DNA from 2 places in the Mesorhizobium sp. P170090 genome. Region 2 is predicted to be linked to the other one. Evidence: predicted binding sites of a transcription regulator. Region 2 holds the regulator's gene; the other holds the start of a gene.
The links. Region 2 encodes PhoB, which activates phosphate uptake and scavenging genes when phosphate is short. Its sites were predicted from a motif close to TGTCATNNANCTGTCAT; they were not measured.

Region 1 (3,278 bases), 6.1 Mb from region 2:
GCGCAAGCAGCTCGACATTATCGGCTTCCTGTTTCTGGCCAGCGTCACCGGCATTGGCGGCGGCACGCTTCGCGACGTCATCCTCAACCTGCCCGTCTTTTGGGTCGCCAACTCCGGCTATGTGCTGGTTTGCGCGGCGGTTGCGGTGCTGGTCTTCTTCATCGCCCACCGCGTCGAATCCCGCTGGAAATGGCTGCTCTGGCTCGACGCCATCGGATTGGCGGCCTTTTCCGTAATGGGCGCGGCCAAGGGGCTGGCCATCACCGGCTCGCCGGTCGTCTCCGTTGTTATGGGCGTGTTGACCGCCACATTTGGCGGCATCCTGCGCGATCTGCTGGCCGGCGAGCCATCGGTGCTGCTCAGGCCCGAAATCTACGTCACCGCCGCACTCGCGGGCGCCGGCCTCTACACACTTGGCGATCTTGCCGGCCTGCCGCCGCTCGCCTCGGATATCGCCGGCTTCGTCGCGGCTTTCCTGGTGCGCGGCGGCGCGCTGAAATTCGGCTGGACCTTTCCGTCCTACAAGAGCCGCCCGGGACGGCGACCGGAGGATATTCCGTAGGGAGAGGGATTAGGGAATAGGGAATAGGGAATAGGGAATAGTCGGTAGTCAGCATTCGCGGCAGCCTTCACTACTGCCTACTGCCTACTGCCTCACGCCGCAAAGCGCTGCGCTTCCCCGCCATAATAGTTGACGTAGCGGGCGCCGATTTCCTTGACCGGCATCACCACGAACACATCGACGGTGGAGAACTCACGGTCGATGACGCAGCCGTCGCCGATGCGGGCGCCGACGCGCAGATAGCCCTTGACCAACGGCGGCATGGCCGCAATCGCCGCCTTGGCGTTGACCGCCTCGATCGGCATAAGGTCCATCGAGCAATAGCGCCCGGAGACCGCCCGCACATCCCAGGCGGAGTTGGTCCGGCAGTGATGGGCAAGGTAGGTGAGCGCCTCGGCATGCGCAGCCGGCACCGTGCCAGGGAACGAGGCACAACCGGTCATCACGCCGATCTCATAGTGGTTGATGTAGGCCCAGATGCCTTGCCACAGCGCCTCGATGGTGCGCTTCGAGCGGTATTCCGGCAGCACGCAGGAGCGGCCGAGCTCAAGGAAGCGCTGGCCAGGATGGCGGGCGATCAGCTTGGTCAGTTCGAACTCGCCTTCGGAATAGAAGCCGCCGGCGGTCGCCGCAATCTCTTGCCGCAGCAGGCGGTAAGTGCCGACGATGCGGCGATGCTCGGGGCCGGAGATCGAGGTGTCAAGCACCAGCAGATGGTCGCACAGCGGGTCGAAGCGGTCGGCGTCGCGCCGGTCCTGCGCCTGGAACAGGTCCTTCCTGGCGCCAAGCTCGTCATAAAACACCCGGTAGCGCACTTCCTGCGCGGCGGCGATCTCGGCCTCATTGCGGGCAAGCCGCACTTCGAGATTGCCGATACGGCCCAGCGGTGCGCCTGTTGCGACGGCATCGGCGTTCCGCGCGGCGAGCAAAGCGCCGCCTGCGCTGGGCCGAGTGTCACATTCCGGCATAACTGTATGCACGAGTGATTCTCCTTCGAGCCATCCCTCTTGGCACGGGGATACGGTGTAGGTGCAACAGGATTGTGACAGTACCGTGATACGGCGCGACGGGCAATACTTCGTCGGCTGGCGAAAACCCTCATTCGGCTACCTACGTGACGCGAGGATTGCGCCAGCGTCGCCTTGAAGCGCGTCGCGCTAGGACGATTTACGCGACGCGCTTCAAGTCTTTGTTTTGCATGTCGTCTTCTCAAAACCGGGGCCACTTTTGAGCGACATGAATTCAGGCGGCCACCTGGCCCTCGACGGCATGGACCAGCGCGTCGGGATCGAGCGGCTTGGTGACAAAGCCGCTGGCGCCATGGGCGAGCACGGTGTGGCGGGTCTTTTCCTGGCTGTCGGCCGAAAGCACCATGATCGGAACCGGCGGCACAGCCATTTCCTCCTCGTGGCGGCGGATGGCGGCGATCGCGTCCAGCCCGTCCATGACCGGCATGTGCAAATCCATCAGCACCACATCGAAGCGATTTTTCAGCCCGGCTTCGGTCACCGCCTCGACCGCGGCCTTGCCATTGCCGACCACTTTCACGCGATGTCCCGCCTTCAAAAGCGTGGCGCGGGCAAGCATGGCGTTGATGTCGTTGTCTTCGGCGATCAGCACCGACAAACCTTGCTGGCGCCCGCCATGGGCACGAAGCGAGGACGCGCCGGTCTTTTCCGGCTTGGGCGGCGGCAAGGCAGGGGCATGACTGGTCAGCAGCACGCGCAGCAGGGTTTCGCCGCGCACCGGCCTCGCCAAGAAGGTGGCGTAGCCGCTGGTGCGGAATTCGCCAAGCATGCCGCGGTCGGTCGGCGCGATCAGCGTGATCGCCTCGCAATCGGCAAAGCCACTCTGGCGCAGGCGCTTGAGCAGTCTGCCGTCGCCGTCCTCCAGGGCCGCGTCGATCAACAGCACATCGCAATGTTCGGCGAAGGGCGTCGCCTGGGAAGCGGTTGCGGCGACGTCGACGGCGCCGCCATGGGCGCGGATGGTGCGGGCGATGGCGTCCGCCTCGACGGCGTTCTTCGACACGATCACGGCGCGCCGGCCGGCGAGGATGTTCTGCCGGTTCTGCGGTGCTTCGGTTGCTCCTGCGGCCGGGATCTCGAAGACGAATTCCGATCCCTCGCCAAGCCGGCTCGACACCGAAATGGCACCGCCCATGGCGGTCACCAGCCGCCTTGAGATAGCAAGACCGAGGCCGGCGCCGCCATGGGTGCGGGTCGAGGTGCCGTCGGACTGTTCGAATTCCTCGAAGATGCGCTCCATGTCGTCTTCGCGCAGGCCAGGGCCGGTGTCGGCGACGGTGAAGCAGATGCGGTCGCTGGTCTCGGTGCGGGCCCGTGCAACCGAAACCAGCACGCCGCCGGTGTCGGTGAACTTGATCGCATTGCCGATCAGGTTGAGCAGCACCTGCCTGACTCTTCCCGGATCGGCCATGATCATCTGTGGCACGTCGGGCTCGACATGACAGCCGAGGCCGATGTTCTTGGCGAAGGCTTTGGCCGCCATCAGTTCGATGATGTTGTCGGCGATTTCGCGCAGCGATGTCGGCTGCGGCTCCGGGTCGAAACGGCCGGCCTCTATCTTGGAATAGTCGAGCAAATCCTCGATGAGCGCCAAAAGGGCGCTGGCCGAGGTCGAGACAGCGCCGACATAGGTGCGCTGCTCGGGCGACAGATTGGTGTCAGCCAGAAGCTTGGCCATGCCCATGATG
Region 2 (3,278 bases):
CAAGATCACGCTCGATGAAGACGACATCTACGACAAGAACATCGATGTCGTCGAACTGCGCGCACGCGTCGGCATGGTGTTCCAGAAACCCAACCCGTTCCCGAAGTCCATCTACGAGAACGTCGCCTACGGCCCGCGCATCCATGGGCTGGCCAAGCGCAAGTCCGACATGGACCAGATCGTCGAGCAGAGCCTGAAGAAGGCGGCGATCTGGAACGAGGTCAAGGACCGCCTGCAGGAGCCCGGCACCGGCCTGTCCGGCGGCCAGCAGCAGCGCCTGTGCATCGCGCGCGCCATCGCCGTGTCGCCGGAGGTGATCCTGATGGACGAGCCCTGCTCGGCGCTCGATCCGATCGCCACCGCCCGTGTCGAGGAGCTGATAGACGAGCTGCGCCAGAACTACACGATCGTCATCGTCACCCATTCGATGCAGCAGGCGGCGCGCGTGTCGCAGCGCACGGCGATGTTCCATCTCGGCTATCTCGTCGAGGAGGGCGCCACCGACAAGATGTTCACCAACCCCGACGACAAGCGCACCCAGGACTACATTACCGGCCGCTTCGGCTGAGCCGTCCGGCGGGTGAATTTTCAGGCACGAGGACCAAGATCATGGGTGAACATACCGTCGCCTCCTTCGATGAAGAGCTCGGGCAGATCAGCAAGCTGATCCGCGACATGGGCGATCTGGCAGGCTCGATGGTCAGCGGCTCGACCAGGGCGCTGCTCAATTCGGACAATGCGCTGGCACAGCGTGTCGTTTCCGACGACGCCATCATGGATGCGCGCCAGCGCGAACTGGACGACCGCGCCATCACGCTGATCGCCAAGCGTCAGCCGATGGCCAACGATCTGCGTGCCGTGGTCGGCTCGATCCGCATGGCGGGCGACCTCGAGCGCATCGGCGACCTCGCCAAGAACATCGCCAAACGCGTCGGCACCGTGGGCTTGAGCGTCACGCCGCGCGACCTCTCGCACTCCATCGACGCCATGGCGCAGCTGGTGCTGATCCAGGTGCAAGGCGTCGTCGAGGAATATGCCGCCACCGATGCGGCAGCGCTTGCAAAACTCAGGAATGACGACGAGCGCATCGACGTCAAATACACGTCCGTGTTTCGTGAGCTCTTGACCTACATGATGGAAGACCCTCGCAACATCACCGCCTGCACGCATCTCTTGTTCTGCGCCAAGAATCTTGAGCGCATCGGCGATCATGTCACCAACATCGCCGAAAATGCGTATTATGTGCTGACCGGCCAGCAACTGCCCGCCAATCGTCCGAAGCAGGACGAGACGGCGATGGCCATGCCGGCCTGATGAGGGTGAACTGCCGATGATCGCGCCACGCATCATGGTCGTGGAGGACGAGGAGCCGCTAGGCGTGCTCCTCCGCTACAACCTCGAATCCGAAGGCTATCACGTCGAGGTGGTGACACGCGGCGACGAGGCCGAGATCCGCCTGCAGGAAAACGTGCCCGATCTCCTGGTGCTCGACTGGATGGTGCCCGCTGTTTCCGGCATCGAGCTCTGCCGGCGCCTTAGAGTGCGGCCCGAAACCGAGCGGCTGCCGATCATCATGCTGACCGCGCGCGGTGAGGAAAGCGATCGCGTGCGCGGCCTGTCCACCGGCGCCGACGACTATCTGGTCAAGCCATTCTCGACGCCGGAGTTCATGGCGCGCGTGAGGGCGCTGCTGCGCCGGGCCAAGCCGGAAGTGCTGTCCAGCGTGCTCAAGGTCGGCGACATCGTGCTCGACCGCGAGTCGCACCGTGTCTACCGCAAGAAGAGCGAGATCAGGCTCGGACCGACCGAGTTCCGGCTGCTCGAATTCATGATGCGCCATCCCGGCCGCGTGTTCTCGCGCAGCCAACTGCTCGACAATGTCTGGGGCGAGACGATCTATATCGACGAGCGAACCGTCGACGTCCATGTCGGGCGCTTACGCAAAGCGGTCAACAACGGCCGCATGCCGGATGTCATCCGTACCATTCGCGGCGCCGGCTACGCGATCAGGGAAGACTAGGATGCTGCGCGTCGCGCCGTTGCCGGCCATTCAGGCGACATGCTTGCCGGATTTGGCCTGAATGCCCGGCGCGAAAATCTCCTGATCGACGAAGCCGAGCGCGCGCATGGCACAGCCTTCGCGGATCAGCGGCAGCTCGTTGGGCTCGGTGTCGAAGGAGATCGATTTCGAGTGCTGGCCGCCGGCGGTCTGGGCGATCGCTTCGCGCAATGCCGGTTCGATCAAGTCGAAGGCGGCGGCGCTGACGCCTACCATGGCGACGGGTGCCGGATCGATCAGCGCAAACAGGCTGCCGAGGCCGAAGCCGAGCGCCTCGCCGGCCTTGCGATAGGCTTCGCGCTCCGGGCCGTCGGTTTCGCGGGCGCGCGCGGCGAGTGCGCGCATATCAGCGTCGCCGATATCGACCGGCTCGGCATCCTCGCCCATCATTTTGGCGCTGCGCCAGATGGCGTAGTTTCCGGCATAGGCCTCGACGCAGCCGCGCCGCCCGCAGCGGCAGAGCGCGCCGCCCGGACGGTGGATCATGTGGCCGAACTCGCCGCCCGAGGAATGGGTGCCGGTGAAAAGTTCGCCTTTCAGCACCAGTCCCATGCCGATGCCGTGCGATAAGAGGATGGCGATAAAATTGTCGCGGTAGCGCTCGGGCTGGCGCCATTGCAGCGCCACCGCCATCATATTGCAGTCGTTCTCCATGGTGGCCGGAATGCCGAATTCCGCTTCCAACATGTCGGCGAAGGCAATGTCGGTCAGTGGCGTGATTGGCGACCACAGCATGGCCCGCGCCTGCGAATCGGTGATGCCCTGGATGCCCATGGCAATGCGGGCGATGCTCTGGACGTCCAGGTCCGGGTCCTCGAGACGCCGCCGGACGATTGCTACGCATTCGCCGATCAGTTCGTCGCGCGGCATGGTCAGCGTGTCGAGCCGGCGCTGTTCTTCCGCGACCACCTGGCCGGCATAGTCGATGACGGTGACGGAGAGGAAGTTCAGCGACAGCACCACGGTCATCACCGCCGCCGCTTCCGGATTGAGGCCAAGGCCGACCTGCGGCCGGCCGCGTTTCAGCGAGCCGGTCTCGCCAGGCTTGCCTTCAATCAGGATGCCTTCTTGAATCAGATCAGACGAGATTGCCGATATGGTCGAATGGCTGAGGCCGGTGGTCGCCGCAATCTCGGTCCGCGACGGCTGGCCGGCCCGGCGCACGGCCGAAATCACCATCGCGCGGTTGCGACGGCGCAGATCGTCGTGGCGGATTCCA

Region 1: a site for PhoB is predicted at 1,594-1,610, ahead of olsB (l-ornithine N(alpha)-acyltransferase). Genes of this name have one in related genera too.

Annotation. Positions count from the first base shown of each region.
Region 1 covers NZ_JBYNWH010000001.1:6,262,686-6,265,963, reverse strand. Annotated here, with positions in the region: gene AC3EML_RS30265 (trimeric intracellular cation channel family protein) at 1-562, shown strand, start outside; gene olsB (l-ornithine N(alpha)-acyltransferase) at 655-1,530, opposite strand; gene AC3EML_RS30255 (response regulator) at 1,805-3,278, opposite strand, start outside.
Region 2 covers NZ_JBYNWH010000001.1:194,022-197,299, reverse strand. Annotated here, with positions in the region: gene pstB (phosphate ABC transporter ATP-binding protein PstB) at 1-568, shown strand, start outside; gene phoU (phosphate signaling complex protein PhoU) at 610-1,314, shown strand; gene phoB (phosphate regulon transcriptional regulator PhoB) at 1,331-2,020, shown strand; gene AC3EML_RS00960 (ROK family protein) at 2,051-3,278, opposite strand, start outside.